2 regions of the Comamonas resistens genome follow, and region 2 is predicted to be linked to the other one. Evidence: riboswitches for the same ligand, from Rfam matches in the RefSeq annotation. Region 2 holds a riboswitch; the other holds the start of a gene.
What was found. Region 2 has a riboswitch for S-adenosylhomocysteine ahead of ahcY (adenosylhomocysteinase). Riboswitches for the same ligand answer to the same signal wherever they lie in the genome.
Positions count from the first base shown of each region.

Region 1: linked by a shared signal. The riboswitch ahead of metH (methionine synthase) and the one ahead of ahcY (adenosylhomocysteinase) in region 2 are both predicted to bind S-adenosylhomocysteine.

Region 1 covers NZ_CP125947.1:137,372-153,402, reverse strand. The annotation lists gene trpB (tryptophan synthase subunit beta) at 1-196, shown strand, start outside; gene QMY55_RS00645 (glycerophosphodiester phosphodiesterase family protein) at 320-1,684, shown strand; gene cls (cardiolipin synthase) at 1,906-3,348, shown strand; gene QMY55_RS00635 (C4-dicarboxylate transporter DctA) at 3,593-4,927, shown strand; gene QMY55_RS00630 (GntR family transcriptional regulator) at 4,936-5,643, shown strand; gene metH (methionine synthase) at 5,699-8,443, opposite strand; S-adenosyl-L-homocysteine riboswitch at 8,479-8,588, opposite strand; gene QMY55_RS00620 (mechanosensitive ion channel domain-containing protein) at 8,761-12,159, opposite strand; gene QMY55_RS00615 (DNA repair ATPase) at 12,405-16,031, opposite strand, start outside.
Region 2 covers NZ_CP125947.1:634,616-650,646, reverse strand. The annotation lists gene rplM (50S ribosomal protein L13) at 1-42, opposite strand, end outside; gene QMY55_RS02950 (23S rRNA (adenine(2030)-N(6))-methyltransferase RlmJ) at 364-1,233, shown strand; gene QMY55_RS02945 (septal ring lytic transglycosylase RlpA family protein) at 1,376-2,176, opposite strand; gene metF (methylenetetrahydrofolate reductase [NAD(P)H]) at 2,260-3,087, opposite strand; gene QMY55_RS02935 (TlyA family RNA methyltransferase) at 3,137-4,333, opposite strand; gene ahcY (adenosylhomocysteinase) at 4,644-6,074, opposite strand; S-adenosyl-L-homocysteine riboswitch at 6,150-6,248, opposite strand; gene QMY55_RS02925 (response regulator) at 6,267-6,974, opposite strand; gene QMY55_RS02920 (sensor histidine kinase) at 6,983-9,682, opposite strand; gene QMY55_RS02915 (TorF family putative porin) at 9,734-10,603, opposite strand; gene kdpB (potassium-transporting ATPase subunit KdpB) at 10,759-12,861, opposite strand; gene kdpC (K(+)-transporting ATPase subunit C) at 12,865-13,566, opposite strand; gene kdpA (potassium-transporting ATPase subunit KdpA) at 13,630-15,336, opposite strand; gene kdpF (K(+)-transporting ATPase subunit F) at 15,453-15,548, opposite strand; gene QMY55_RS02890 (MFS transporter) at 15,669-16,031, opposite strand, start outside.

The DNA of each region.
Region 1 (16,031 bases), 500 kb from region 2:
CGACAAGGAGTGCCTGGACGCCTTCATGACGCTGTCACGCATCGAAGGCATCATCCCTGCCCTGGAAAGCTCTCACGCCGTGGCCTGGGCCATGCGCGTGGCGCCCACGCTGGGCAAGGATCAGCACATTCTCGTCAACCTCTCGGGTCGCGGCGACAAGGACGCGGATTACGTGGCGAAGAAACTGGGTCTCTAAGCCCTCACCCGAGGCAACAGGCTGGGCATTGCACACATGCTCCAGCCTGCTCTTTCTGCCCCTGTCACAAAGCTTTCACCAAGCACCGCAAGCATCCACATCTGCTCACCCCTCATGACATCCATGCTCCAAACCCGTCACGCTTCTCCTGCTCTGATCTTGCTTGCCGCCATGGCTTTGACCGCCTGCGGCGGAGGTGATGGTCCCATACCGGAACCCAAGCCTCAGTTCCTGACCCTCGATGGCAAGCAGCCCCAGGTCATCGCCCACCGCGGCTACTCGGGCCTGTACCCCGAGCAGACCCAGATGGCCTATGAAAAAGCCATTGATGCGGGCGCCGACATGATCGAGCTGGACATGCACATGACGCGTGACTGCCAGCTGGTGGCTCGCCACAACGCCTGGCTCAGCGACAGCACCAATATCGCCGATGTTGCCAAGAGCAACTCCTATGTGGCCGCGCGCAAGCGCACCACGCCCGGGGTATGGGTCGATGTGAAATACCCCGCGACACCCGACAACGGGCCGGCCCGTTATCTAAGCGACCGTATCGATCCCAACAACCAGAAGTCCGTGCTTCAGGCCCTGGTCGTCGATGGCGAGGACCACACCAACGACTGGTCCATCTCCGACTTCACCCTGCATGAGCTGCGCACCCTGCTGGGCGGCACCATATTGGACAACCGTGCCGACCGCCCCACGGAATGGAATGGCAAGTTGCCGCTGATCAGCGCGCAGGACGTGATCGACATCGCCGCGGCCAAGGGCAAGGCTGCGGGCCGCAGCATCTCCGTCTATGCAGAGACCAAGAATCCGTACTGGAACAACCAGCAGGCCATCGCCAACAGCTGCGGCACGGGCGATCACCCGTTCGAAGACGCCGTGATGGCGCTGCTGGAAAAAAACCGGCTCAACACCAAGGACGCGCCCATCTACATCCAGAGCTTCGACCCCGACAGCCTGAAATACCTGCGCAAGGTGGGCATGAAGGCCAAGGGCGTGCAGCTGATCGACGGCAATGACTACAACTTCAAGGACGGCTCGGTCGGCTACATCACCAGCGACGAATGGACCTTCATCAGCGGCCGCCCCTACAGCTGGACGCTGGCTGGCGATGCACGCACTTTTGCCGCCATGCAAACGCCTGCCGGCTTGGCGGAAATCAAGACTTATGCCGACGGCATCGGCCCCTGGAAGCCCCAGGTCATCGCTCACTCCGTCGTGCCCTACAAAGACGGGGCAGGCCTCAAGGATGTGAACACCTTGAAGGACACGGGCCTGATCGCCAATGCGCACAAGGCAGGACTGGTGGTGCACAGCTTTACCTTCCGCAGCGAGGCCAGCCGCCTGGCAGGCATCTTCAAGGGTGACCCTGCACAGGAATATCTGGCTTACTACCGCCTGGGCATTGATGGCGTATTCACCGATTTCACGGCTGCCGGCGTCAAGGCTCGCGAAGCCTATATCGCCGAGCTGAAAGCCAAGTGAGAGATCATATTTGGATAGCTGCTGACGCTTGCGCATAAAGCGCTAGAGCCGGTTTTCGCTCAAATTCACAAAGCCAGCAAACAGCTGGCTTTGTGCTTTTTCAGCCCAGCTCCAGGGCAAACGACCGGCACCTTCACCCGGTCCGTCAAGCCTACTGGCCCGGCAAACGGCAAAACCGCACCAGCTGGTTATGCTCAAAGCTTCATTGTTGAGCATTGATCATGACCTGGCTGTTGCTGACTCTTCATGTGATATTGATTGCGGGCTTTGGCCTGCGCATTCTGCTGCGCAGAGACATGCGGCCCGATGTGCGCCTGGCATGGCTTCTGGTGATCGTGCTGCTGCCTTATGTGAGCTGCCTGCTGTATTACTTCTTTGGCGAAGTGGCACTGGGCCGCGTGCCAGGACGCAAGCGACTCAATGTGCGCGAGTTCTGCCAGTCCCATGGCAGCAATGTCGCCGGCAATAGTGCCTGCACGCTGGAGACCTACACCGACATCCCCGCCCAGTGGCAGCCCGCATTTCGCTATGCCTCGTCGATCAACGGCTTTCTGCCCCTGCCCGGCCAGGTAGCCGAGTTGATGCAGGACGGCGATCATGCACGCGCGCAACTCGTTGCCGACATGGACGCCGCGCAGCGCGAGATCAATGTGCTGTACTACATCTGGCTGGAGGACGAAACCGGAACCCAGGTCGCCCAGGCACTGATCCGCGCTGCCCGGCGCGGCGTGACCTGCCGAGCCATGGTGGACGGCCTGGGCTCGCGTGCACTGGTCCGTTCACCGCTGTGGCGGCAGATGCAGCAAGGCGGCGTGCACCTGAGCGTGGCCCTGCCCATCAACCGCCCGCTCACCGTCATGCTGACCAGCCGGCTCGACCTGCGCAACCACCGCAAGATCACGCTGATCGATGAGCGCATCACCTATATAGGCAGCCAGAACTGCGCCGACGAAGCCTTTCGCGTCAAGCCGCGCTATGCCCCCTGGGTGGACATCATGCTGCGCATGCAAGGCCCGGTCGTAGCCCAGATGCAGCAGACTTTTGCCAGCGACTGGGCACAGTCGCCAACCCTCATCGCTCCTCCCTCCACAGAGACGGCCCGGCCATCCCCTCATGGGTTCAGCGCCGTGGCCATCGCGGAGGGCCCGACAGAGAGACCACGCGCCACGCCCCAGCTCGTTTCCTGCCTGCTGGCCAGCGCCCGCCATGAAGTGGTGATTTCCACCCCCTACTTTGTGCCGGACACCACCGTCTTGGACGCCTTGTGCGCGGCCGCGCTACGGGGTGTGTCCGTCACGCTGATCCTGCCTGCGCGCAATGACTCATGGATAGTCGGCGCCGTCAGCCGCAGCCACTACTGGCGCCTGCTCAGGGCCGGTGTGCATATCCACGAATTCCGTCCCGGCCTGCTGCATGCCAAGACCCTGTGCCTGGACGGCGCGGTCAGCCTGATCGGCTCCACCAACCTGGACCTGCGCAGCTTTGACCTGAACTTTGAAAACAATGTGCTGCTGCATGACGAGGCCACCACCGAGGCCATCCGTCAGCGCCAGCAAAGCTATCTGCGCGATTCCGATGTGGTGACGCTGGAGCAGGTGCGTGCCACTCGCTGGTGGAAGCGCATCTGGGACAACCTGCTGGGCGCCCTGAGCCCGCTGCTCTGAGCCTCATGCCCTGGCTTTGGGCATGAACCCCACTCACGCACCACACGCGTGCGCACGGACCGCCCCGGTCGCACCAGGGCGGAACGTTCCTTGATTTCCCGCACGAAAGTCAGGGCTGACCCTCTTAGGAATTACGGAAATCCTCAGGAATACCCTCTATTGGCACGACTTTCGCTTGCCTACATTCTTGTATGCAAGTTTCAAATTACTTGCATACAAGATTCACAACTTGCGAAAGACGACTATGCGCCGCTTTGCCAGATCACTTTTCGGACAGGTGGTGATCGCACTCATCCTGGGTGTGCTCGCCGGACTACTGGCCCCTGAATGGGCCGTGAAACTCAAACCCTTGGGCGATGGCTTCATCAAGCTGATCAAGATGATCATCCCCATCCTGGTGTTCTGTGTGGTCGTGCACGGCATTGCCGGCGCGGGCGACCTCAAGCGCGTAGGGCGCGTGGGAGTGAAGGCCCTGATCTACTTCGAAGTACTGACCACCATCGCTCTGGGCCTGGGCCTGGTACTGGCCTTTGTCTTCGAGCCCGGCGTCGGCATGAACGTGGACACCAGCAAGCTCGACCCCTCGGCCATGGCTGCCTACGCCAGCAATGCCGACAAGCTGACCAGCGGCGGCACGGTGGAGTTTCTGATGAAGCTCATCCCCAGCACCGTGGTGGAAGCCTTCGCCAAGGGCGATGTGCTGCAGGTGCTGCTGTTTGCCGTGCTGTTCGGCTGCGCACTGACCCTGCTGGGCGAGCGCGGCAAGCCCGTCTTCGACCTGGTGGACACGCTGTCCATGGTGCTGTTCAAGATCATGGGCATCATCATCAAGCTGGCCCCGCTGGGCGTGCTGGGCGCCATCGCCTTCACCGTCGGCCAGTACGGCATAGGCTCGCTCAAGCAGCTGGGCATGCTGGTGGCGCTGTTCTACGTCTCGGTGCTGATCTTCGTGTTCGTGGTGCTGGGTCTGGTGATGCGCCTGTCGGGCTTCAGCCTGATCAAGCTGCTGCGCTACCTGCGTGAGGAGCTGACCATCGTCTTCGCCACCACCTCGTCCGACAGCGTGCTGCCCCAGATCATGGCCAAGCTGCGCAACATGGGCGTGCGCGATTCCACAGTGGGCCTGGTGATTCCCACCGGCTATTCGTTCAACCTGGACGCCTTCTCGATCTACATCACGCTGGCTGCGGTCTTCATCGCCCAGGCCACCAACACCCCGATCAGCATGTCCGACCTGCTGACCATCCTGGCCATTGCGCTGGTGACCTCCAAGGGTGCACATGGCGTGCCGGGCTCGGCCATCGTGGTGCTGGCTGCCACCTTGCATGCGATTCCCGCCATTCCCGCCATCGGCCTGGTGCTGGTGCTGTCGGTGGACTGGTTCATGGGTATTGCCCGCGCCCTGGGCAATCTGATCGGCAACTGCGTGGCCACCGTGGCCATCGCAGCCTGGGAAGGTGACATCGACCGCGAACGTGCCCATGCCGTGCTTGACGGCAGGGTTCAACCGCAAAACGATGAAGAGGCCGATGCATCTGCTAAGGTTCCGCCTGCCCCAGCCTCCCACTCCAGCCACTGAATCAAGCAATGACTCCTGCCTCTCCACAGCACATCGCAGAACGCATCGTCGAAGCCATTCTGGCCCAGAAGCTGGCGCCTGGTGAAAGGCTGGGAGAGCAGGATCTGGCCAACAACTTCGACGTCAGCCGCACCGTGGTGCGCGAAGCGTTGATGCAATTGCAGGCCCGTGGTTTTGTCCAGGTCCAGGCCCGCAGGGGCTGGTATGTGGTTCAGCCCTCGGCCGCCGAAGCCAAGGATGCTTTCTCCGCCCGGCGCATTATCGAGACCGGCATATTGCAGGATGCGGGCAAGCCACTGCAGCGTGTCATCACCCAGTTGCGCCGCCATATCGCCCAGGAACAAAAAGCCATTGCGGGCGTGGACAGTGCCATGCGCGCCTTCCTGCTCGCGGATTTCCATGTCTGCCTGGCCGAACAGATGGGCCATAGACTGCTGGCCGACACGCTGCGCGACCTGACGGCACGCACCACTCTGGCGGCCACGCTTTACCAGTCCACGCACAGCGCCAGCCAGTCCTGCGCCGAACATGAGCGCATCGTGGCGGCCCTGGAGCGTGGCGACACCGAGGAGGCCAAGGCCTTGCTGCTGGAGCACATAGGCACGGTGGAGCGCTCGCTCGAAATTCGCGCGCCCGAAGCCGCCTCGGATCCTGGCGACCGCCTGCGCGCCACGCTGGCGCCCGTGCTCAAGCGAAGCCCGCTGCCGCAAAAATGAAAAAGCCAGGGCCTGCCCTGGCTTTTCTGCACTCCTGCGCGCCTGCTGGCCGGAATCAACCCAGATTCGGTGCCAGATAACGGCGCAGCTCTTCGATATCCATGCCGCGGCGCGCGGCCATGTCAGCCAGTTGATCTTCACCGATCTGGCCCACATTGAAGTAGCTTGCCTCGGGGTTGCCGATGTAGAAGCCGCTCACGCTGGATGCCGGGTTCATGGCCAGGCTGTCGGTCAGCGTCATGCCGATTTCCTCGGCATTCAGCGTCTTGAACAGATCGATCTTGGCCGTATGGTCAGGGCAGGCAGGATAGCCAGGCGCGGGGCGAATGCCCTGGTATTTTTCCTTGATGAGGTCCTCGTTGCTCAAGGCCTCGCCCTCCGCATAGCCCCACAGATCCTTGCGCACACGGGCATGCAGGCATTCGGCAAAAGCCTCGGCAAGGCGGTCGGCCAAGGCCTTGAACATGATGCCCGAATAGTCGTCCAGCGCGTTCTGGAACTCCTTGTCCTTCTTCTCGGCGCCAATGCCGGCCGTCACGGCAAACAGGCCCGCATAGTCCTTGATGCCACTTTCCTTGCTGGCCACAAAGTCGGACAGGCAGCGGCTGGGACGCAGCACACCATCAACGGCCTGTTTTTCGGTCTGCTGGCGCATGCCGTACCAGGTGGTCAGCACCTGGCTGCGCGACTCGTCGGTATAGAACTCGATATCGTCACCCACGCGGTTGGCGGGGAACAGGCCCATCACGCCATTGGCCTGCAGCCAGCGGCCTTCGATGATTTTCCTGAGCATGTCCTGGGCATCGGCCAGCACCTTGCGCGCCTCGGTGCCTACGATCTCGTCGTCCAGGATGGCTGGATAGGGGCCAGCCAGGTCCCAGGTCTGGAAGAACGGACCCCAGTCGATGTACTGGGCGATTTCGGCCAGATCGAAATTCTTGAACACACGGCGGCCCAACACGCGGGGAGTCACGGGCTCATGCTTGACCACGGCGGCATTGGCGCGCACCTGCTCCAGCGTCCACAGCGGTGTTTTCTTCTTGTTGGCGTGCTGGGTGCGCACCTTGTCGTAGTCGGTCTGCAGTTCGTCCAGATAGGCCTGCTTGCCATCGCCCAGCAGGCTCTGCGCCACGCTGACCGAGCGCGAGGCATCGGGGACATAGACCACGGGGCCGTCGTACTTGGGTGCGATCTTCACGGCCGTGTGCACGCGCGAGCAGGTCGCGCCGCCGATCAAGAGCGGAATCTTCTTGATGCGGAAGTAGTCATCCTTGTCCATCTCGCCGGCCACGTACTGCATCTCCTCGAGGCTGGGCGTGATCAGGCCCGACAGGCCGATGATGTCCGCGCCCTCGGCCTTGGCGCGGGCCAGGATCTCGTGGCAGGGCACCATCACGCCCATGTTGATGACTTCGAAGTTGTTGCACTGCAGGACCACGGTGACGATGTTCTTGCCGATGTCGTGCACATCGCCCTTGACGGTGGCGATGACGATCTTGCCCTTGCTGGTCACGTCCATGCCCGCCGCTTCCTGCTGGCGCTTTTCTTCCTCGATATAGGGCACCAGATGGGCGACGGCCTGCTTCATCACGCGAGCGGACTTCACCACCTGGGGCAGGAACATCTTGCCGGCGCCGAACAGGTCGCCGACGATGTTCATGCCGTCCATCAGCGGGCCCTCGATCACGTGCAGCGGACGGCCACCGCCCTGCACCACGATCTGCTGGTAGGCCTCTTCCGTGTCCTCGGTGATGAAGTCGGTAATGCCGTGCACCAGCGCGTGCGACAGGCGCTCGCTCACGGTCTTGGGGTTCTCGGCCGTGCCGCGCCATTCGAGTTTCTTGCTGTCGTCCTTGGCCGCGCCCTTGGCACTGTCGGCAATCTCCAGCAGGCGCTCGGCCGCATCGGGACGGCGGTTGAGCACCACATCCTCCACACGCTCACGCAGCTCGGGCTCCAGATCGTCATAGACGCCGATCATGCCGGCGTTGACGATGCCCATGTCCATGCCGGCCTTGATGGCGTGGTAGAGGAAAACCGTGTGAATCGCCTCGCGCACCGGGTCGTTGCCGCGGAAGGAAAACGACACATTGGACACGCCACCGCTGACCTTGGCGCCAGGCAGGTTCTGCTTGATCCAGCGCGTGGCCTCGATGAAGTCCACGCCGTAATTGTTGTGCTCTTCGATGCCGGTGGCCACGGCAAAGATGTTGGGGTCGAAGATGATGTCCTCGGGCGGGAAACCCACTTCGTCGACCAGGATGCGGTAGGCGCGTTCACAGATTTCGGTCTTGCGCGCAAAGGTGTCGGCCTGGCCTTTTTCGTCAAAAGCCATCACCACGGCGGCCGCGCCATAGCGCTTGACCAGCTTGGCGTGCTTCTTGAATTCCTCCACGCCCTCCTTCATGGAGATGGAATTGACGATGCCCTTGCCTTGCAGGCAGCGCAGGCCGGCCTCGATCACATCCCACTTGGAGCTGTCCACCATCACCGGCACCTTGGCAATATCGGGTTCGGAGGCGATGAGGTTCAGGAAGCGCACCATGGCGGCCTTGCTGTCCAGCATGGCCTCGTCCATGTTCACGTCGATGACCTGGGCACCGTTCTCCACCTGCTGGCGCGCCACGGCCAGTGCTTCTTCATACTGCTCGTTGAGGATCAGGCGCGCAAAGGCCTTGGAGCCGGTGACATTGGTGCGCTCGCCCACGTTGACGAACAGCGTACCCTCGCCGATGAAGACGGGCTCCAGGCCCGACAGGCGCATGGGAGGAACGGAAACGGAAGCAGCGGAAGCGGACATGAGGCTCACCTGTATACAAACCAGACAGAATCGAGAACAGGTGAGCGCCGTTATGGAGACAGAGGTCTGAGACCATCTGCGCACCCCCAAGCCTGACGGGCGGGTTGTGGTGGACAACCGGCTGGCTGCAGCGCTCCTTGGAGGCGGAACTTCGGATTTTAAGCGCTAGCGCCACGCTTTGCAGGCTGGCCGCCATAGCCGTACAGGCATGGTGCAAGGCGCTTGGCGCGTGCCGCAGCCAGGAAGCTATTGGCTCAGCATGAAAACAGCTGCTAGCGCCCGTCCACAAAGCACCACCAGCTATCAAATCCGAGAATCTATCTGCTATTCGTATCCGGGCTTGCCCCTGGTGCCCACGGCTGCCCCGGCAACTCCCGCACATGGACACCCATCTGCGGGAAGGCCACGGCAATGCCCTCGGCGGCCAACCGCTCCCGTATGCTGCGGTTCAGGTCGTTGCGCACCGGCAGCCGGTCGGCCACGGAGCCCACATAGGCGCGCAGCTCGAACTTCTGGCCCTGGCCCTCCAGAGCCATGAACCAGCAGTTGGGCTCGGGCTCGCGCAAGACCTGGGGGTGCTCGCCGGCAATGGCCAGCAGCAGCTCGCGCACCCGTGCGGAGTCGCTGCCGTGGGCCACGCCCACCTCGATGACCAGACGCGTCACATCGTCGCTCAGGGTCCAGTTCGTCACCTGGCCGGTGATGAAGGTCTTGTTGGGGATGACGATTTCCTTGTTGTCGAAATCCAGCACCGTGGTGGCACGCGTGCGGATGCGGGTGACGGTGCCGTCCAGCTGGTTGATGGTGATGACGTCGCCCACGCGGAAGGGCCGCTCCACCAGCAGGATCAGCCCCGAGACGAAGTTGGCAAAGATCTCCTGCAAGCCAAAACCCAGGCCCACGGTCAGCGCCGCGGCCATCCATTGCAACTGGCCCCAGCGCAGCCCCAGCAGCGAAAGCGCGGTGATGGCGCCCGCAATGACGACGACATAGCGCGCCAGCGTGGTGGCCGTGTAGCGCGCCGAGTTGCTGATGCGCAGCGACGCCGACAGCACCACTTCCATCAGGCCCGGCAGATTGCGCGTCAGGCTGACGGTCAGCAGCAGCAGCAGCACGGTGAGCAGCACGTCCATCAGGCTCACGGGAGCCGGATGGCCTATGCCGTCGGCCCCCGTGTTGGTGGTGTACCAGAGCACCACGCCATTGAAGCGCAGCAGCGCGGGCAGCACCGGGGACCAGACATAGATCTGGCTCAGCACGACCAGTATCCGCTGCAGCAGGCCCAGCAGCCGGTGCGTCTGCGCGCTCACCGTGACCAGGGCCATCTGGCTTTGCTCGTCCACAGGGGGCTTGGCCGCATCCGTCTGGCCGTCGGTCTGGGCGAGGGCGGCGGCCTGCGCAAGCGCCGCGGCGCGCAGCCGGTTCAGCGCCAGGCGACGCTCGCCCAGCAGCAGCCAGCGCCGCAGCAGGCCGATCAGCACCTCGACCCAAGCCAGGAAGACGAAACCGCTGAGCAGCGCCTGGATGACTTCGGTGGCGGTATAGACATAGCCCAGCGCGATGCCCACGGCCAGGCCCAGCAGCAGCAGCACCAGCACCGCACTCACGATCAGCCCCCAGTGCCAGCTCAGGCCTTTTCTGCGCAGGCTGTCGCGGAAGTAGCGCCCCGACACCCAAGCCAGGCCCAGCACCAGCGTCAGAATGCACAAGCGCCCCCAGGTGCTGATGGCCGGATCGTCATGGCTGAAGAAGGCCAGCCCACCCAGCAGCTCTGCAGGCACGATCAGCCAGGTGGCCTGGCGCAGCACACGGCTCTGCGTCTGCACGCGCTCCAGAGGCCAGCCGAAATGGGCCAGCGCCAGTCCACCCGGACGAAACAGCGCCTGCAGCAGCGTGGCCACGAAGATGAAGCTGCTCAGTTGCTCCAGCGTCAGGCCCAGCGGCTCCAGCGCCGCCGGCGTGCTGGTCGATTGCAGCAGCCCACCCAGCGCAGCCGTGGCAAAGCTCCAGGGCAGCGCGTACAGCAGACTCCAGCCCAGTGCGGCCAGACTCAGCCCGAAATGGTCGCGCGAGAAATCGCCCACGCACGACGCGATGGCATCGAGCTTGCGCAAGGCCTGGCGCCGCAGCCTCAGCAGCACCAGCACGCCTGCGCCAATGGCCAGATAGGCCCAGACGTTGGCCAGCAGGCTGGCGCCAAGCGCGCGGGCCGTGTTCCATGGCGAGGCGCTGAAAGCCTGCCCTGCCCCCTCGCCGCCGGCGTTTTGCAGCACGGTGCGCCATTCGCGTAGCCAGGAGCTGTCCATGGCCCGGTGGCTGGGGAACCACAGCAGCTCCTTGTCCATCACCTGCCGCAGTTCGCTGCCGCTGCGCTGCGTAGCCTGCAGCGCAGCCTCGGTCTGCTCCAGCACGGCGATGCGTCGCAGCAGCAGCGGCTGCAGCTGGTCGATCAGCGCCGCCTGTCGGCCCCACAGCGCCGTGCGCCGGGCCGCAGCTTCGGCGCTGGCCTCCGTGCCCACGCCGTCCATGGGGCCTGCCGCGCTGTTGAGGCTGAAGCGTCGCTCACTCGCGTTGAACAAGGCCAGGCGCAGCTCGGCCAGCTGACGCTGCGCTGCTTTGCGCCGCGCCTGAACGGTGTTGGCCGTGGGCAACGCCACCCGTTGCTGCCACAGCCATTGACCCACAGCCGCGCCGCCACCCAGGCGCAAGCGGGCCTGGGTGTCGCGCAGCGCGGCAGCCAGCTGGCCCTGGCGGTACTCGTCGCCGGCCAGTTCCATGCGCTCCTGCGCCAGGCGGTTGGTGTGCTCCAGGATCTGGGCCGCCAGGGCCGCGTTCTGCTGCGCCAGCTCGCGGATCGCGGGGGAGGCGCTGGTGACGGCATCTTCCGCCGCGCGCGCTTCGCGTGCCTGCTGCTCCAGCTGCTGGCGGCTGCGCTCGGCAATGCGCTGATTCAGCCAGGCCACGCGTGGCGTGCGCTCCAGCAATTCGCGGCGCTGGGCCTGCAACTGGGCGTCCAGCAGGCGCTGGCGGGTTTCTATGGTGGACTGTTCTTCCTGGCGCAAGGCCAGCTCCAGCATGGCGCGGCGGTGCTCGGCACTGCGCCGCAGCTGGCGCGCCTGGGTCAGCGCCGGCGGCTCGCCGGGTTCGGCGCTCACGGGTTCGGCGCTGTCCTGCACGCGCTGCTGCAGCGTGGACAGATCGGCCCGCCCCTGACCGGGCTGGGTCACCAGATTGGCCTGCTCGGCGGCGGACTTCTCAATCCCCGTCTTGAGCGCGGCGATGGCATCGCGCTCGTCGGCCAGCAGGCGCTCCAGCACTTCCTGGCTGGCGTTGGCGGGAATGCGCTCCTGCCAGCGCGCCAGAAGCCCGGCCAGCTCCGCATCGCCTAGCGGCGCGGGCAAGGTCTGTACCGGTGCCTGCGCCTTGGCGCGCAAGCGGTCCAGCGACTGGGCCAGGGCATCGGCTTCCTGGTTGGCGCTGTCGGTGGCGTCCCGCTGGGCCTGGAGAGCGCGCTGCTCCTCATCGGCAGCCGAGCTGCCGCCCGAGCCTGCACTCAGGCTGCCCAAGGGGCCGGGCAGCGTGGAGCCAGGGGCTGCCTGGGCCACGCCCGCCAGCACCACCCACAGCGCCAGCAACACAGACAGCAGCCAGAGCCGGTATGTGGTGCCGCGCGACAGAGCGGGAATGGCAGGAGTGGGCAGAGGGAATACACGCATCGGCGCAGTGTATCGGCATGCCCAATGCCAAATGTTTTTCGCTATGTATTCAAGAGCTTCTGGCGCTTTATAGCAAACAGTTTTTGATACTTTCATATACAAAATCAGCTTGCTGCAAGCGCAGACAGCTATGAAATATGCAGCGACTTGCGCAGATTCGGATCAGGCATGGCGTTTCGTCGATAGAAATGCCCGTTGTGCATCCGCAGTGGCGGCCCAGCTTGTTTGCGCAAGTCCCCTATGCATTACCTGGGTCCCCGCCCCTCCTGCATGCGGTCAAAGGCCCGGTCTATCTCGCCGGCATGCAGCGTGGACTGCGTGCTGGCTCGTTGCAGCTGTGCGCGCTGGCTGTCGATCTGCTCCTGCATGCGCGTGGCCACCTGCATGAGCACACGGTGCAGACCCAGTTGCTGGTTGCGGCTTTGCTCCAGATGCTCGACCACCGGCTGCAGCGAGTGCGCCATCACCTGACCCAGCAAGCTGGCCAGACCGCTTTGCGCAGAGTCTTGCGACCCGTTTCTGTCTTCACGGCTGCCGACCTCGGCCAGCGCCTGGCGTATGCCTTGCAGGGACTGGTCGGTGGCGCTCTGTGCCCGTTGCAATTGCGCCAGCAGCGCCTGCCAGCCCTCGCGCTGCGCCGCGTCCTGACCCTGGTCGGCATCGCGCCACAGTGCCAGCTGTTCGGCCTGCTGCTGGCGCGCATCGGCCATGCCATGCGCCATCTCGCGTGTGGCGGCCACCAGGTCGACCAGCTGCGTGGCCACACGCGTGCCGGCATCGGCATTGGCGCCGCCGGCGGCCTTGTGGCGCAGGAACTGGGTGCGGATTTCCTCCCAGCGCGCGCTCTCCGCGCCGCTGGCATGGCCGCGCAACTGCTTGAGCTTGAGCAGGTTCTCCTCGGCGCCCGTGGTCAGCATCTGCGCTTCGCCCTGGTAGTGGTCGTCGAGCATCTGCTGCATTTCCTGGTCGTTCATCACCGGCGTGATCTTCTCGGCCAGCTTGTTCATGTTGCGGTAGCTGCCCTGCAGCCTGAACGCGGGCTCGGTGCGGTAGTCGTCGTCCTGGGCGGCGCTCAGAATGTATTGCTGGTTGATGCGGAACACCACCTCGCGCACCTGCAGCATGCGCTGGAGCACGGCTTCGATTTCGCGCAGCTCGGCGGGCGCGTAGTCGTGGCTGAGTGCATTGGCAGAGACTTCCTTGCCCTGCGCCTTGTCCAGCAGCAGGTACAGGTCCTGCAGGCTGCGCGTGGCCATGGGTGCGAGCACGGCATTGCTGGTCATGCTGTTTTCGATGTAGCTGAGCTTGAAGACCTCCTCCATGCCGCCCAGCACGTCGCCGAGGTTGTAGATGTCGGCACGGTTGGCCAGCATGTCGGGAATCTTGAAGACCTCGCCCGACTCGGTGTACGGGTTGCCCGACATGACCACGCAAAAGCGCTTGCCGCGCATGTCGTAGGTCTTGGTCTGGCCCTGCCACACGCCTTCGATGCGGCGCGTGCCGTCGGACAGCGAAATGAACTTCTGCAAGAACTCGGGGTGCGTGTGCTGTATGTCGTCCACGTACAGCATCACGTTGTTGGCCATCTCCAGCGCCAGGTTGAGCTTTTCCAGCTCCTTGGCGGCCGTGGCATCGGGCGCCTGCGCCGGGTCCAGCGAGCGCACGGAATGGCCGAGTGCCGGGCCGTTGATCTTCATGAAGATCAGGCCCAGGCGGCTGGCCACATATTCCATCAAGGTGGTCTTGCCGTAGCCAGGGGGCGAGATCATCATCAGCAGGCCCATCTGGTCGGTGCGGCGGGCCTCGCCCTGTGCGCCCATCTGCTTGGCCAGGTTGTCGCCTATGACGGGCAGGTAGACTTCATTGATGAGCTTGTTGCGCACAAAGGAGGACAGGGGCCGCGCCTTGAATTCCTCCAGGCGTATGCGTGCCCGATAGTCCTGCAGCACCTGCTGGCGCAGCTGCTGGTAGCGCTCCCACTGCGGCACGAAGAGCCGGTAGTGGCGCGCCGCACGCGTACCCAGCTGGTCGAGCTGCAAATGCATCTGGCCGTCAATGATGCGGGCATGCTGGCCCAGCAGGCCTGGTATCTGCACCTGCAGGTCCACATTGCTCACGGTGCTGGGCAGGTTGCCGGCGCAGACCAGCCAGGTCGCGGCTTCGCTGCAGTAAGCCTGGAGTGAGGTCGTCTCGTCCCCGACCTGCGCACTGCATGCGGTCTGTACCCAGTGCAACGCGCTGCGCCAGCGTTCGGCCAGTGCCGCGCCTTCGCTGCCACGGCCTGCGGCCTTGGCGCTCCAGTAGGCCTGCAGCTCCTCCCAGTGCAGCCCGCCTTCCTGGCTGCCGGCCTTCATGGCCGCCTGCAGTGCAGCTATCAGCGTCTGGCTGGCGCCCGAGGCGTGGAAGCGCAAGGCCTTTTGCGCCAGCTCGGCCAGCAGGTATTCGGCAGCGGCGTTCACCAGGCTGGCGATCTCTGCGGACTGTTCGGAATCTGCGCCGTCCGCATCGACGCCCGTGCCATCACGAGTCGGGTCGCTGGCCAGCAAATCGTCCAGCAACTCCTCATCCCGGGCAAAGGCCAGCAGTTGCACAGCCATATCGGCCTGCAGCTGGCTTTTCTGCGCGTCGCTGGCAAACAGCTGCTGCATGGCCTGGGCCTGCTGCGCTCTTTCGGGCCACAGCGCAATGGCCGCTGCCAGCCGGGGCTGCTGTATGCGGTCTCTGCGGCTCCAGAACAGGGCCGCCAGACTGCGCGCATGGGGCGCATGGCGCAGCGCTCCGGCCGCATCGGCCAACGGAGTCAGGGCCTGCAGGATCAGGGCCGCATCATGGTCGTGAATGCCGCGCTCGTAGCCTTCACGGTAGCGCGGCGCGGCGAATTCGCGTATCGCCTGGGTCAGCGCCTCGGTATCGGGCAGTAGCTGCCGCAGACGGTTCTGGTTCCAGCCCTCGCGGCCCGCGCGCATGGCTCGCACCACTTGCAGCGCCAGATATTCGCCGCGGTAGAGGCTGGGCGACTCGGCCGGCGTGGCCGCATCCCAGTATCCCTGCAGGCCCGCCAGTTCGGCGTTGTTCACGGGCTCGAAATACTCGGTGCCCACGATATGCAGGAACAACTCCTTGCCACGGGGCAGCAAGGTCAGCTCCAGTTCCTGGTTGCCCACGGAGAAGCGGTGGCGCCCCAGCCGGATCAGGTTGCCGTCGCCTTCGTACAGGTCGGTGCGGTCCTGCAGCGCACGGAAGGCCTGGTCGCGCAGCGTCTTGATGCGGCTGTCGATATCGTCGGCCTTGACGGGATCGTGCAGCTCCTCGCGCAGGCGCTGCGCCAGCTCCTTGAGCTTGGCGATCAGCGGATCGCCCGCGAAGAAGGCATGCAGGGCATCGGAGCTGGCCAGCTTTTCCGTGCGCTTGGGCAAGCTTTGCACGATGCGCAGCGCAGCGTCCAGCACGCCCTGGGCGCGGCGCTGGCGCTCATCCTGCTGCGCCTGCCGGTGGGCCTCGAAGGTCTCCAGCACTTCCTCGCGCTTGGCCACGATGTCGCCCAGGAACTGTTCGTGCTCGCCGAACTGGCCTTCGATCTCCTCCAGCTGCACCAGCAGGCGCGCCAGCTGCTCGTCGCAGCGCTCGGGCGTCTGCGCCAGATTCAATGCGCTGACTATGCTTTGCGAGAACAGGGCCAGCTGGGCCGCGAACTGGGCCACGTTTTCAGCACTGCCCAGCGTGCTTTTGCGCTGCTGGGCGCGTGCACGCACCTGGTTCAGGCGCGCGTAAATGGTCGAAATGCGGTCCACCACCTGCGTGCGCTGCGTGGCATCGGCGATCTGCAGGCTGCCCATGAGCTCGGAGAGCATGTCCAGCGCGCCGGCCATGTC
Region 2 (16,031 bases):
CTCGTGTTGCACCTCAGCGGGCTTTGCGCTGAATGTAGACATGAGTTTTCTCTTTCAAGAAGGTTTGGCGGTCCCTTTTCCGCGGTCGGTGCTTCTTCTTGAAAAGACGGATCTTTAAAGGAAGCCTCTTAGGCGGGGTTACTCAAACCGAAGTCCAAGCCTTCGCCGCGGGAACCATAAAATCGCTGCGAAGCCCGCCATTATACGAAAACGCCGGAATCTGCGCGTTTTTGTTCAGCAGCCTGTTGTGAATCAGCCCGTCAGGGCCGTTCTCCACTCTGCACACAGGCGCCAACAGCCTTTAAAGACCACAGGGTAAAAAGTGCTGTTCCCCTCTTGCCCTGCTGGTTACCATCCGTCTCTATGTTCAGTTACCGCCACGCCTTCCATGCAGGCAATCATGCCGACGTGCTCAAGCACACCGTGCTGATTGCCACCGTGCAATACCTCATCCAGAAAGAGGCGGCACTGACGGTGCTCGACACCCACGGCGGTGCGGGCCTGTACCGCCTCGACGGCGACTACGCCAGCAAGAGCGGCGAAGCGGCAGACGGCGTGCTGCGCCTGGCCGAAGCCAAGGAAGCCGAGCTGGCACCGGTGCTGCAGCAATACATGCAGATGGTGCGCCACTTCAACCAGGGCAATGCCGTGCGCAACTACCCTGGCTCGCCCTTCATCACCCAGGCGCTGCTGCGCGGTCATGATCGCCTCAAGGCCTTCGAGCTGCACCCCACGGACATGCGCTCGCTGACCGGCAACATGGCCCAGCTGGAAGTGCCACGCCAGGTGGCCGTGCTGCTCGAAGACGGCTTCGAGGGCGTCAAGAAATTCCTGCCCCCGCCTTCGCGTCGTGCCCTGCTGCTCTGCGATCCCAGCTATGAACTCAAGAGCGACTACGGCCGCGTGCTGGACATGATGACGGACAGCCTCAAGCGCTTTCCCACCGGCACCTATGCCATCTGGTACCCCATCATTCCCCGCCCCGAAGCCCATGACCTGCCCAAGCGTCTCAAGACCATGGCCAACAAGGCCGGCAAGAGCTGGCTGCATGCCACCTTGACGGTCAAGAGCAACAAGACTTCCGAGCGCGGCGGCCTGCCCGCCAGCGGCATGTTCCTGATCAACCCGCCGTTCAATCTCAAGGATCAGCTCAAGCCCGCCATGCCGCAGCTCGTCAAGCTGCTGGGCCAGGATGAGAATGCCTCCTTCACTCTGGAGTCGGGCGGCAAATAAACATCCGCAAACATCAATAAAAAAGGCGCTGCAAGCGCCTTTTTTCATTGCCGGGCCGCCCCAAGATCAAAAACGCCCCTCTTGGAGGGGCAGCGAATCACACGCAGTGGAGAGCGTAGGGAGCCATTTTTCATTTCGAGCATCAACGACGCTTAGGGTGCACCTTGGTGCTGACCTTGCGCTTCTCGACCTTCTCGATCTTGGTGCGAGACACCCTCTTGCCCTGGCGGGCTTCGGTCACCAGCACGTCGGGGCAGCTGTCCTCGTTCTTGTTCAGACGCCAGATCTCCACGGGCTTGATGCCCAGGCCCATCATGCCCAGCTCTTTTGCAGCCGCCTTGCTGAGATCGATGACGCGTCCTGGCGCAAATGGCCCGCGGTCATTGATGCGCACTACCACCGACTTGCCGGTGACCGCACTGCGCACACAGACCCTGGTGCCGAACGGCAGACTGCGGTGGGCCGCCGTCATTTCATTCAGGTCAAAGCGCTCTCCGCTGGCCGTACGCCGCCCATGGAACTGCTCACCATACCAGGATGCCTGGCCCTGCTGATCACTGTCGCGCGCCGGGGCCTTGAGTTCGTATTTGTCGGGATCGTCCGCGTCGACACTCGCCTCCACGGGCGGGCGCGTCGCCCTCACACCCAGACCTCTGTCCTTGTAGCGGCTGTTGATGTAGTTGTCGACCTGAGGCGGCATGGCCCCGAGCTCCATCAGATCAGGGGGCCCCATCAGGCGCGAGGACAGGTCATAGCCATCCACCCCCAACTCGGTCGTGGCCACGCGTTTTGCAGATTTGGCAGGGCTGCCGGAAGTCTTGGCGGCGGAGCTCAGCGGTGCGGGGTCGGCCCCCTCCCGTTCAGTCGTGGGTGCACAGCCAGCCATTGCGACGGTAAAAGCGCCGAGGGCCAGCCATTGGCACAGGCGCCAGCAGCGGTTCATGCGAAACATGGGCGGATAGCCTCCTTGATCTCGTCAAGTGAGTGCCGCCCAAGACTGGCCCACAGGGGCCAGCACGCAGATGCTCAAAGCCCGAGTCGGTCGCAGATCTCCAGAGTGGCGACGCTCTGGTTCATCGTATAGAAGTGCAGCCCTGGAGCCCCCTGGCTGCGCAACTGATCACATAGATGGGTCACGACATCCAGACCGAACGCACGAATGGATGCTGTGTCATCTCCGAACGCCTGCAGACGCAGACGAATCCAGCGCGGGATCTCGGCACCGCAGGCATCCGAGAAACGCATCAGCTGTGTGGAACTGGTGATAGGCATGATTCCGGGAACGACGGGAGTCTCAATCCCCAGGGCCTTCACCTCATCCACAAAGCGCATGTATGCGTCGGCATTGTAGAAGTATTGCGTGATGGCGGAATCTGCACCAGCGCGCACTTTAGCAACAAATGCTTCAAGATCGCTGCGTGGGGATTTTGCCTGGGGGTGGGTTTCCGGGTAAGCCGCCACTTCGATATGGAACCAGTCGCCAAACTCCTGTCGCACGAATGCCACCAGATCGCTGGCGTAATGGAACTCGCCACCCAGGCCATAACCGCTGGGCAAATCACCGCGCAGGGCCACGATGCGCTTGACGCCCATGGCCTTGAGCTCGCTGAGTTCGGCTCGCACTTTTTCGTGGGTTGCACCGATGCAGGAGAAGTGGGAAGCCGCAGCCACACCCTCGTTCTGAATGTCGCGCACCATGGCAAAAGTGCCGGACTGCGTGGAGCCGCCTGCACCGTAGGTCACGGAGCAGAACTGAGGCTTGCGCGCATACAGGGCCTGACGCGTAGCCACATGCTTGGCAGCGCCTTCGGGCGTCTTGGTGGGGAAAAACTCAAAGCTGATGGGAAAACTCATGGCTGCTCTTGTCTCTGGATTCTGTAGATCTGGCTAAGGCTTGCAGGCCTCAGCGCTCGTTGCGCTTTTTTTGCTTGGCCCGGGCAGGTCCGGGCTGACCGAAGCTGGCGACCTCGGGGTCTTCGTACAGCTCCTGCTTGGCGCGTTGAGCCTTGATATCGGCACGCGATGGGCGTTTGGGCGCAGTCTTGCCGGCGGGCTTGGCAGGCGCGGCATCTGCCGCATCCACAGGCGCCGCGGCTTTGACTTCTGCGCCCTGCTGAGCCCAGACAAAGAATTCGTGATTGCCGTCGCCGCCCTCAATGGGCGAATCCAGCCACTGCTTGACCGTCAGGCCCAGGTCTTCAAGGCAGCCGCGAATGCGCTGCTCCACTTCGGCATACAAGGCCTTGTCGCGCACGATGCCGCCCTTGCCGATCTGGCCGGGTTGCAGCTCGAACTGGGGCTTGACCAGCATCAGCAGCTGACCATGGGGCTTGAGAGTCTGCACCACGGCAGGCAGCACCAGCGTCAGCGAGATAAAGGACAGGTCGCCGGTCACCACATCGAAAGCCGGTGTGATGTCGATGTTTTCGGTGCCTGCCCGGCGGCGCAGCTCCACGGGAACAGAGCCTTCGGCCTTGGCTTTGGCCTTGGCGGCGCGCTCAGCCTTGAAGTTCTCGACGTCTTGCTCCTTGGCATCGTCGCTGTCGTCATAGTCTTCATCGACCTGACCGCCATTGCGCATCCAGGCATAGGGGGCGACGGGCTGGGTGTCGTTGTCCTCTTCTTCCTCGATGACTTCGCTGAGTGCCTCGTCGCAGGCTTTCTCCAGCAGCTCGGGCGTCAGCGCACGGGCATTGAAGCCTTCGACGCAGACCACGCGCTCGTCATTCTTCAGGCGCTCGTGCAACTGAGCATGGCCCACGTCGATGCCGATGACCTGGGCCGCACCGGCCTGCAGCAGGCAGTCGGTGAAACCGCCGGTGCTCTGACCCACATCCAGGCAGCGCAGCCCCTTGACGGCAATACCCGTGGCGGCCAGCGCCCCTTCAAGCTTGAGGCCGCCGCGCGAGATGTATTTGGCCTCTGCAGCGTCCAGCAGCTGCAGCTCGGCACCGGCAGGAATATCGTCGCCGTTCTTGGCGACCTTCTTCCAGGGAGCCAGAGGCGTCAGGCGCCATTCCACGCCTGAGGCAATCAGGCGCTGGGCCTGCGAGCGTGTCGAAGCATGGCCTGCTTCCACCAAAAAAACATCTGCGCGCATAGCGTCGCTTCCTTTGAAATAAACCGGCGCCAGGCACTGCACCCAAGTGCAGCGGGCAAAAGAAATCTTTTTAGATAGCTGCTTGCGATTGCCTTGCTTGCCATTCAGATAGATATCCATCTGAAATCAATGACTGACAAGCGCAAGAAGCTATCAAATAAATCAACACAGCTTCGATACAGGCGCGCTCCAAGCTCAGGACAGCGAGCAAGAGCCGCCTCGCGGCGAAGCTGTCGTCCCCCTCCCCTAGCGCGAAGCGCGTAGAGAGAGGGGCGAAGGCGCAAAGCGCCTCAGGGGGTGACCGCTACGATCAGTAGCGGTATGTCTCCGGCTTGTAAGGGCCTTCCTTCTTCACGCCGATGTAGGCGGCCTGTGTATCGGTCAGCTCGGTCAGCATGGCGCCGACCTTCTTCAGATGCAGGCGGGCGACCTTTTCGTCGAGGATCTTGGGCAGCACATAGACCTTGCCCACTTCGTAGGCGTCGGGGCGGGTGAACAGCTCGATCTGCGCCAGGGTCTGGTTGGCAAAGGAGTTGGACATCACAAAGCTGGGGTGGCCGGTGGCGCAGCCCAGGTTCACCAGACGGCCCTTGGCCAGCAGTGTGATCTTCTTGCCGTCGGGGAACTCGATCTGGTCCACCTGGGGCTTCACTTCTTCCCACTTGTACTTCTCGATCGAAGCCACATCGATTTCGTTGTCGAAGTGACCGATGTTGCAGACGATGGCCTGATCCTTCATGGCCACCATGTGCTCGTGGCGGATGATGTCCTTGTTGCCGGTGGTGGTCACGAAGATGTCGGCCTTGTCGGCAGCGTATTCCATGGTCACGACCTTGTAGCCTTCCATGGCGGCCTGCAGGGCGTTGATGGGGTCGATCTCGGTCACCCAGACCTGGGCCGACAGCGCGCGCAGAGCCTGGGCGGAGCCCTTGCCCACGTCGCCGTAGCCGGCCACGCAGGCCACCTTGCCGGCGATCATCACGTCGGTGGCGCGCTTGATGCCGTCCACCAGCGATTCGCGGCAGCCGTAGAGGTTGTCGAACTTGGACTTGGTCACCGAGTCGTTCACGTTGATGGCGCGGAACAGCAGTGTGCCCTTGGCCGACATTTCGTTCAGGCGGTGCACGCCGGTCGTAGTCTCTTCGGTCACGCCCATGATCTGGGCCGACTTGCGGCTGTACCAGGTGGGGTCCACGGCCAGCTTGGCCTTGATGGCGGCAAAGACGATGCGCTCTTCTTCCGAAGTGGGGTTGGCCAGCACGGACAGATCCTGCTCGGCGCGCTTGCCCAGGTGCATGAGCATGGTGGCGTCGCCGCCGTCATCCAGGATCATGTTGGGGCCTTCGTTCTCGGTACCCTTGGCGCCGAATTCGAAGATGTTGTGCGTGTAGTTCCAGTAGTCTTCCAGCGACTCGCCCTTGATGGCGTAGACCGGCACGCCGGTTTCGGCGATGGCGGCAGCGGCATGGTCCTGGGTCGAGAAGATATTGCACGAAGCCCAGCGCACGTCGGCACCCAGAGCCGTCAGCGTCTCGATCAGCACGGCCGTCTGGATGGTCATGTGCAGCGAGCCGGTGATGCGCGCGCCCTTCAGGGGCTGCTTCGCAGCGAATTCTTCGCGCACGGCCATCAGGCCGGGCATCTCGGTTTCGGCAATCTTGATTTCCTTGCGGCCCCAGGCGGCCAGGGAAATATCGGCGATGGCCGAGTCAGCGGGGTTGAAGCGCACAGCAGCGTTCATGGTTTTCTCCAAAAATTGAATGAAAAACCACGTTCTGCGGCAGAAGGAGGAAATGCCATCTCACCGCACAGAAAGCGTGGGTGAGCGTCGTTGCGGGATGAAATCCGAGCCTCACGCCCCGCTGCCGCCCCGTGGTGATCGGGACTGGGGAACGCTGCAACGCTCCTCGGATGGTCGGCAATTATAAGGGAATCAGGCTTCCAGCCCCGCCAGTCGATAACCGACTTGCAGCTCGGTCATCAGATGCAGGGGCTGGGCGGCATCGACCTCGATCTTCTGGCGCAGATTGGCCATGTGCACGCGCAGATAGTGGGGGCGGTCCAGATATTCGGGACCCCAGACCTGCAGCAGCAGCTGGCGGTGCGTGAGCACCCGGCCCTGTCCAGCAATCAGTGCGGCCAGCAGACGGAACTCGATAGGCGTCAGGTGCACGGCCTGGCCGGCGCGTGTGACCTCGTGCGTGGCCAGATCCACCACCACCTCGCCAAAATGTGCCTGGGTACAGGGTTTGTCGGCAGCGGTCGCCTGCCGCCGGCGGCGCAGCATGACGCGCAAACGCGCCAGCAGCTCGGGCACGCCAAAAGGCTTGGTCAGGTAGTCGTCGGCCCCGGCGTCGAGTGCGGCGACTTTTTCCTCCTCACGCTCGCGCGCCGACAGTACCAGGATGGGCATTTGGCTCCAGCTACGCAGCTCGGCAATCACGGTTTTGCCATCGGCATCGGGCAGGCCCAGATCCAGCACCACGGCATCGGGCTGGCGGCTGGCCGCATCGATCAGGCCGCGCCTGGCGGTTTCGGACTCGGACACCTGCCAGCCCTCGTCCTCCAGCGCCAGGCGCACAAAGCGGCGAATGCTGGGGTCGTCTTCAATCAACAGAATGCGGGGGCTGGTAGCGGGCATGGAGGAAATTATTCACCGAGATCGTCATCGAGTTGTGGCTGCTTCGGCACGGGCAAACGAATGCTGAACACCGTGCCTGCGGCGGAGGACTCAGCCTGCAGGCTGCCGCCATGGGCCTCGACAATGCGCTGGGCCAGCGTCAGCCCCAGACCCATGCCCGAGACCGCAGATTCCGTCACCCCGCGCATGAACGGCTCGAACAACTGTTCGGCCGCCAGGTGCCCGGGCAGGCCCGGCCCGTTGTCCTGCAGCACCAGCAGACAGTCCGTACCTTCGACCTGGGCGCTGATGGTGATGGTCGTGCCTGCGGGCGTGTACTTGGCGGCATTGTCCAGCAGATTGACCAGCACACGCTCCATCAACACGGGATCGACCTGCAGCAGCGGCAGATCGACGCCAAGCCGGGTCTGCACCAGATGCCCCTGCAGCCGGCCGCGCAACTGCTGCAGGGCACTGCCCACCAGCTCTGCCACGGGCAGCCATTCGCGCTTGAGGTGCACGCCTCCCTGCTGCAGGCGCGCCATGGCCAGCAGATTGTCCACCAGTTGCTGCAAGGCCTGGGCCTGGTTGTGGATCTGCTCCAGCATCTCGTGCGCCACACCCTGGCCCGCATGGGGCAGAGCCGTCTGCGCCGCCCCCAGAATGCTGGTCAGCGGCGTGCGCAAATCGTGCGACACGGCCGACAGCAAGGTATTGCGCAGCCGCTCGCCCTCCATGGCCACCTGGGTCTGCTGCGCCACCTCGACAAAGTGCACGCGCTCCAGCGCCAGCGCGATCTGGCTGGCACAGGCGTCCAGCAGGCGCCGCTCCTCGGGCACATCCAGCTGTTGCGGCTTGCGCAGATGCAGGACCAGCACGCCGCGCACGCGTACCGGCGCCATCAGCGGCACATACAGGGCCGGAGATGCGGCCAGCGTGTCCGTGCCCTGTCCGGCCGGCTGGCCGTGCTCCATGCTCCAGCGTGCAATGCTGGTGTCCATGCTCCCCTCGCTGCCGGCCACCGCGTGCAGGCTCTCCTGGGCATCGGGCAGTTGCAGCCCGGTCTGCGCATCGAATACGCCAGAAACCGTGGACAGTGCAATCTGCGCCACCTGCTCCTGGGTAAGCGCACCCGACAAATCGCGCGCCAGCCGCGCCAACGCCCCGGCCCGGCGCTCGCGCTCGGCCGCCACGCGCGCCTCGTGGCGCAGCCGCGCCATGAGCTGGCCGCAGACCAGGGCCACACCCAGCATCAGGCTGAAGGTGAACAGGTATTGCGTGTCGTTGACCGAGAACGAATCTCGCGGCGGGACGAAGTAATAGTCAAAGCACAGCACGGCCAGCAAGGCGGCCCAGGCACCCGGACCGCGCCCCCAGCGCAAGGCGGAGAGCACGACCACCAGCAGGAACAGCATGACGACGTTGGCCGGCTCGAACACCTGCAGCAGCAGTTCGGCCACCGCCGTAGCGGCAAAACAGGCCAGGGTCGCACCCACGTAGCCCACCCATGCAATCGGCTTGCGATCGATACCGGGCTTGCGCGCGGCGCTCTCATTCTTGGGCAATGGCGGAGATAGCACCAGCACGTCCAGCCCCGGGTCCAGCCGCGCAATCTGCTCAGGCAGGCTGGCCGCCGCCCAGGGCAGCCAGCGCGATACGCGGCGCTGCATGCGCGCCAGCACCAGATGGCTGGCATTGCGCTCACGCGCAAACGCCACCAGGGCCTGCGCCACGTTGGCGCCGGGAATCGTGGCCGTGTCGGCGCCCAGGCGCGCAGCCAGAGCCAGGGTCTTGAGCACGCCCTCCTGCGCCCGGCGTGGCCGGTGCTGGCGCTCGGGCGCATCCACATAGACCACCATCCAGTCGGCTTCCAGCCGCCGCGCCAGGCGCGCCACCTGGCGCACCAGCGCATCGTCGCCGGCATGGCCTCCCACACCCACCAGCAGCCGTTCGCGTGCCGGCCAGACATCGCCGATGGAGCGCTCGCGCCGGTAGTCGCGCATGTCCTCGTCGACACGGTCGGCCGTGCGCCGCAGCGCCAGCTCGCGCAGCGCCAGCAGATTGCCCAGGCGAAAGAAATTGTGCGAGGCGCGCTCGGCCTGCTCCAGCGGATAGACCTTGCCCGCCTTGAGGCGCTTGAGCAGCTCCTCCGGCGGGATGTCGACGACGATGACTTCGTCTGCGTTGTCGAAAACCTGGTCGGGCACGGTCTCATGCACCTTGATGCCCACGATGCCACCCACCACATCGTTGAGGCTTTCAAGGTGCTGCACGTTGAGCGTGGTCCAGACATTGATGCCGGCAGCCAGCAGCTCCTCCGCATCCTGGCAACGCTTGGGATGGCGCGCACCCGGCACATTGCTGTGCGCCAGCTCGTCCAGCAGCAATATCTCGGGATGGCGCTGCAGCGCGGCATCGAGATCGAACTCGGACAGTTGCCGCCCCTGGTAGGGCAGATGCTGGCGCGGCAACTGTTCCAGGCCATGCAGTTGCTGCTCGGTCTCGGCCCGGCCATGCGTTTCCACCAGCCCCACCAGCACTTCATGCCCTGCCTGACGTTCGCGCTGCGCAGCCGCCAGCATGGCGTAGGTCTTGCCCACGCCAGCGTTGGAGCCGAAGTAAATGCGCAGCTTGCCGCGCGTGGCAAGATGCTGCTCGGCCTGCAGCTGGGCGACCAGCGCGTCGGGATCGGGGCGCGGGGCAAGGGGTGGGGAATGGCTTATGGGCATCGGGCTATCAGCGTATCACTCGCTTGCAGAGAAACAAGACGGATGCACGGCTCAGAAGCCCGCGCTCAGGCCAAGCACCAGGCCGCTGCGCCCCAGGCTGCGCAGGCGCCCCTCGCTGTTGGCTGCGCTGTAATAGCGGGCATCGGCCGATGTCCCCACCCAGGCTGCCGACGCCGTCCACGCCCCCCAGGTCTTGGCCAGGGACACACGCCAGTCGGCGTAGGAAACTTCGCCGTAGTTGCGCACCAGGGTATAGCCGCCATGCACGCCCAGCGTGGCCCAGTCGCCCAGCGGATGCTGGTAGTTCAGGTCCAGGTACTGGCTGCCCCGGCTGCTGCCCGCCGGTGCGAGCGCCGTGGCAAAGGCCGAGCCGGCCGTGCTCTCGCGCAGGCCGAAATACGGCGTCAGCGCCAGCGACCATTTGACATTGAGGCCACCATGCGTGGCGCCCAGATAGGCTTCCGTGGTGTCAAAGCGCTTGCTGCCGCCGTCCGGCGTTGCCAGCCTTGCGCCCGGGTAGCGGTAGTGCAGCAGGCCGGCATCCAGCTGCCAGCCGGGCGCCACATCGCCGCGCCAGCCGCCATAGATATCGTTCTCCAGCCCTTCGCCGCGGCCATAGCTGTGGGTGGACACGTTGGTCAACGAGGTGCCCAGATAAAAGCCCCGCGGCAGCGTCAGCTCCACCCCGCCCTGCACGGCGGCGGCGCCCCAGGTTTGCGAGATGCCGCGAAAGCGGTAGTCGGACAGCAGGCTCAGGCTGCCGGTGATGGGCAGACCGGCCTGCGCCTTGTCCTGCACTGCTTCAGGCATGGCGGCCGGATCCGGTTTTTCCTGAGCTGCAGCGATGTGCAGCAACAGAAATCCAGAAACGGCCAGCAACGCCGCCACTGCCAGGACGCGGGAAGATACATGCGAAGTCACACGTGAAGCCACGAAAGATGCTTGGAAAGATTTGCACATGATGGGAAAACGAGAGCCAGGACTCCCCCTTCCCTGCAGGGGGAGCCCGAAGAACCATGAGGAGAAAGGGCCCGCACCCGCTACAGCCCCTGCCAGCGGGGCTGTAGCGGCAGCGCTCAAACCAGACCCAGAACCGTGAGGAACATGTCGATGAGCTTGATGCCCACGAATGGAACGATGAGACCGCCCAGACCGTAGATCAGCATGTTCTGGCGCAGCAGCGCGGCGGCACCTACGGCGCGGTAGCGCACGCCGCGCAGGGCCAGGGGCACCAGGGCGATGATGATCAGTGCGTTGAAGATCACGGCGCTCAGGATGGCCGAGTCGGCGCTGTGCAGCTGCATCACGTTGAGCGAGGCCAGTTGCGGATAGGTGCCCACGAAGGCGGCAGGAATGATGGCGAAATACTTGGCCACGTCGTTGGCGATGCTGAAGGTGGTCAGCGCACCGCGCGTCATCAGCATCTGCTTGCCGGTTTCCACCACCTCGATGAGCTTGGTCGGGTTGCTGTCCAGGTCCACCATGTTGCCGGCCTCCTTGGCCGCCTGGGTGCCGCTGTTCATGGCCACGGCCACGTCGGCCTGGGCCAGGGCCGGGGCATCGTTGGTACCGTCGCCGGTCATGGCCACCAGGCGGCCCGCGGCCTGGTGGCTGCGGATCAGGCGCAGCTTGTCCTCGGGCGTGGCCTCGGCCAGGTAGTCGTCCACACCGGCCTCGGCGGCGATGGCCGCCGCCGTCAAGGGGTTGTCGCCGGTAATCATCACGGTCTTGATACCCATGCGGCGCAGCTCGGCAAAGCGCTCGCGCATGCCGGGCTTGACGACGTCCTTGAGCTCGATCGTTCCCAGCACGCGGGCTCCGTCAGCCACCACCAGCGGTGTGCTGCCCTTGCGCGAGACATTGTCCACCGCCTGCGATACGGCGGCGGGGAACTGCCCGCCCAAGGCCTCGACATGGCGCCGCACCGCATCGGCTGCACCCTTGCGCAAATGGCGCGGCCCCTGGGAGGTGGACAGGTCCACGCCGCTCATGCGCGTCTGTGCGGTAAAGGGCACGAACTCGGCCTGCAGCTCGGTGGCGCTACGCTCGGCCAGACCGTGGCGCTCCCTGGCCAGGGCTACCACGCTGCGGCCCTCGGGCGTTTCGTCGGCAATCGAGGCCAGTTGCGCAGCCTCGGCCAGCTGCTGCACCGACACCCCGGGCGCCGGCACAAAGTCGCTGGCCTGGCGGTTGCCCAGCGTGATGGTTCCGGTCTTGTCCAGCAGCAGCACGTCCACGTCGCCCGCAGCCTCCACGGCACGGCCCGAAGTGGCAATCACATTGGCCTGCATCATGCGGCTCATGCCGGCCACGCCGATGGCCGACAGCAGACCGCCGATGGTCGTGGGAATCAGGCACACCAGCAGCGCCACCAGCACGGCAATACCGACCACGGAACCCGCGCCCGCCTGCCCCACGGCAAAGGCCGAGAACGGCCACAGGGTCACGATGACCATCAGAAAGACCAGCGTCAGGCCCACAAGCAGAATGGTCAACGCCAGCTCGTTGGGCGTCTTCTGGCGCTTGGCCGATTCGACCATGGAGATCATGCGGTCCAGGAAGGACTCGCCAGGGTTCACCGTGACTTCCACCACCAGCCAGTCCGACAGCACGCGCGTGCCGCCCGTGACCGAGGAGAAGTCGCCGCCCGCCTCGCGGATCACGGGGGCCGATTCGCCGGTGATGGCGCTTTCGTCCACCGAGGCCACGCCCTCGATCACCGTGCCGTCCAGCGCAATCGTGTCGCCGGCCTCCACGAAGATGACCACGCCCTTGCGCAGCTCGCTGGCCCGCAGCGGAATCCAGGAGCTGCCGAAGCGTGGCTGCTGCAGCACCTTGGCCACGGTATCGCGCTTCATGCTGCGCAGGCTGGCCGCCTGGGCACGGCTGCGCCCCTCTGCCAGGGCTTCGGCGAAGTTGGCAAACAGCACCGTGAACCACAGCCACAGCGCAATGGCCAGCGCAAAGCCTGCGCCCTCGTTGTCTGCGGCAGACGCAGGCTCACGCAGGTCCTGCACCCACAGCAGCGTGGTCAGGATGGCGCCCAGATAGACCACGAACATCACGGGATTGGCCCACTGCGTGCGCGGCGAAAGCTTGCGCACCGCGTCGAACAGGGCCTCGCGCACCAGGCGCGGTTCGAACAGGCTAGCGCCTGCCTTTACTTTATGGCTGTTCATGGCTTACTCCTTGGTCGCAGCGGATGGGTTCAGCGCATCCAGCGCCAGATTGAGCCGCAGCACATTCACGCGGGGCTCGCCCAGCAGACCCAGGGTGCGCCCCTGTGTGGCCTGCGTCACCAGTTGCCGCAGTTGTTCCTGGGGCAGTTGGCGCGCCTGGGCCACGCGTGGTAGCTGTAGCATGGCGTTCGCCACCGAGATATGCGGGTCCAGCCCCGAGGCCGACGCCGTCACCGCGTCCACGGGCACGGGGGCATCGGCGGCCAGGCCGTTGCCTTCGCGGTACTGCGCCACGCGGGCGGCTACCGTCTCGGCCAGATCCTTGTGCGTGGCGCCCTGGTTGCTGCCGCCGGACTGGCCGGCGTTATAGGGGGCAGCCACGCTGGCGCCTTCCTTCTCGGGGTCAGGCGCCGTCGTTGCGCTGGGCCGGCCGTGGAAGTAAGTGGCACCCGCGAACTGTTGGCCGATCAGGGCCGAGCCCACGACCTGGCCGTTGCGCTCTATCAGGCTGCCGTTGGCCGCATGCGGCAACAGGGCCTGGGCCACGCCGGTGGTCGCCAGCGGATAGGCAATGCCGGCCACCAGCATCACGGCCACGGCCGCGCGCACGCTGCTGGCCACCAGGCGGCCCCAGGAGGCCGGAGACGATTCAACATCCGCCACCGAAGCCACCGGTGCGCAGAGGGAAAGAGAAGAGGATTTCATGGTTTTGCTCCCAGGCTCCCGGCGCACTGCAGCACCGGGAGCCATCCGCAGGAATTCAATACATCAGGAATAGAGCTGGCCCACCAGCATTTGCAGATGCTCCACAACAGGCCCCAATGCCAGCGCCGGCAGGAAGGTCAGCCCGCCCACCACCAGCACCACGAACACCAGCAGACCCATGAACAGCGGCGAGGCCGTGGGGAAGGTGCCGGGGCCCGCAGGCACCGTGGTCTTGGCCGCCATGCTGCCGGCCACGGCCAGCATGGGCAACAGCGTGAGAAAGCGCCCCACGATCATGGCCAGGCCCAGCGTGACGTTGAAAAACGGCGTGTTGGCGTTCAGCCCCGCGAAGGCCGAGCCGTTGTTGGCCGTGGCCGAGGCATAGGCATAGAGAATCTCGGAGAAGCCGTGGGGGCCGTGGTTGTTGAGGCTGGCGGAGGCGTCTGGCCACAGCAAGGCCAGCGCCGTGAAGCCCAGGATGCTGGCCGGCTGCGCCAGCACCGAGAGCATGACCAGCTTGATCTCGCGCACCTCGATCTTCTTGCCCAGGAACTCGGGCGTGCGGCCTATCATCATGCCGGCCAGAAACACCGTGAGGATGGCGTACTGGATCAGGTTGATCAGGCCCACGCCGTCGCCGCCGAACACGCAGTTGAGCATCATCAGCGCCAGCGGCGTGATGCCGCCCAGCGGCGTGAGCGAATCATGCATGGCATCGACCGAACCCGTGGTGGCCGCCGTGGTGGCCGTCACGAACAGGGAGGTGTCGACAATGCCGAAGCGCAGCTCCTTGCCTTCCATATTGCCGCCGCTCTGGGTCAGGCTGTACTGCTGATCGGCTCCGGCGCGCGCCAGCAGCTGGCTGCCGTTTTGCTCGGCCACGAACACCAGGCTCAGAAAGCCGATGAACATCACCATGCAGGCGCCATACAGCACCCAACCCTGGCGGCGGCGCAGCAGCATGGAGCCGAACGCATAGGTCATGCTGGCCGGAATCAGCATCATGCCCAGGATGTGCAGCACATTGGTCAGCGGCGTGGGGTTCTCGAACGGGTGGGCGGCATTCGCATTGAAGAAGCCGCCGCCATTGGTGCCCAGGTGCTTGATGCTTTCCAGGCTGGCCACGGGCCCTGTCAACAGCTGCTGGCGCGCGCCTTCCAGCGTGGTGTCCAAGGTCTCGGTGTGTAGCGTCTGCGGAATGCCTTGCCAGACATAGACCAGAGCCAGCACAAACGACAGCGGCAGCAGCACGCGCCAGAAAACGCGCACATAGTCCACCCAGTAGTTGCCGATGTCCTTGCTGCTGGAGCGTGCCAGGCCCCGCACAAAGCCTGCGCCGGCCGCCACGCCCGTGGTGGCACCGGCAAACATCAGAAAGGTGATGACCGCCATCTGCGTGGCATTGGTGAGACTGCTCTCGCCCGCATAGGCCTGCCAGTTGGTATTGCTGATAAACGAGGCTGCGGTATTGAAGGCCAGATCGGGCGCCTGGGCTGCGATCTGCAGCGGATTCAGCGGCAGCCAGCCCTGCAGCCGCAGGATCAGATAGCCCAGCAGCATCATGGCCGCGTTGGACAGCAGCAGGGCCGCGCCGTAGCGCTGCCAGCCCATGTGCTCGCCAGGGTTCACGCCCAAGGCGCGATAGCTGAGCCGCTCCAGCCAGGTGTGATGGTCGCTGGTGAAGCAGCGCGCCAGCCACTGGCCCATGGGAATGGCCAACAGCGTCAGAACCGCGAGCACTGCGGCAAATTCCATCCAGGGTAACCACATGATGTGCTCCCTTTCAGATGCGCGTCAGCGCGCGCACAAAGCCCAGCAGGCCGACAAAGCAGGCGACCGTCAGGCTCACGAAAACAAGGTCTTGCAGCACTTGCATGGCAGCCCCCTCAGAAATTTTCGGGGCGCAGCAGCGCATAGCCCAAATAGGCAAACAGCCCCAGCGCCGTCAAGGCGGCCAGGGCTTCGATCCAGGTGATGGTCATTTCATTCCTCCCGCAAGCCGTTCACGCGGCTTGATTGCGATGGAGGAACTGTAGAAATCCACCCGTCAAGAGCGGGTAGAGATTGACGCCGGAGATATCAAGACGGCATCAAGATGCTGTTTACACGCGGCTCGTCTGCGCACCGGCCGCCTGCTGAGCCAGCCACTGCACGCGCAAGGCCAGCGCAATCACCAGCGCCAGCACCAGCAGGGAGACGGAGCCCACACCATTCCAGCCCCAGCGCGACCAGAACCAGCCTGCGCCCGCCCCCAGCACGCTGGAGCCCATGTAATAGCCCCAGAGGTAAAGCGATGAGGCATGGCCCTTGGTCTGCGTGGCCAGCCGCCCTACCCAGCCGCTGGCCACAGAGTGCGCCACGAAAAAACCGGCTGTCAGCAGCACAATGCCGACCACGATGACGGCCAGAGGCTGAAACAGGGTCAGCACCACACCCGCAGCCATCAACAAGGCCCCCGCAACCAG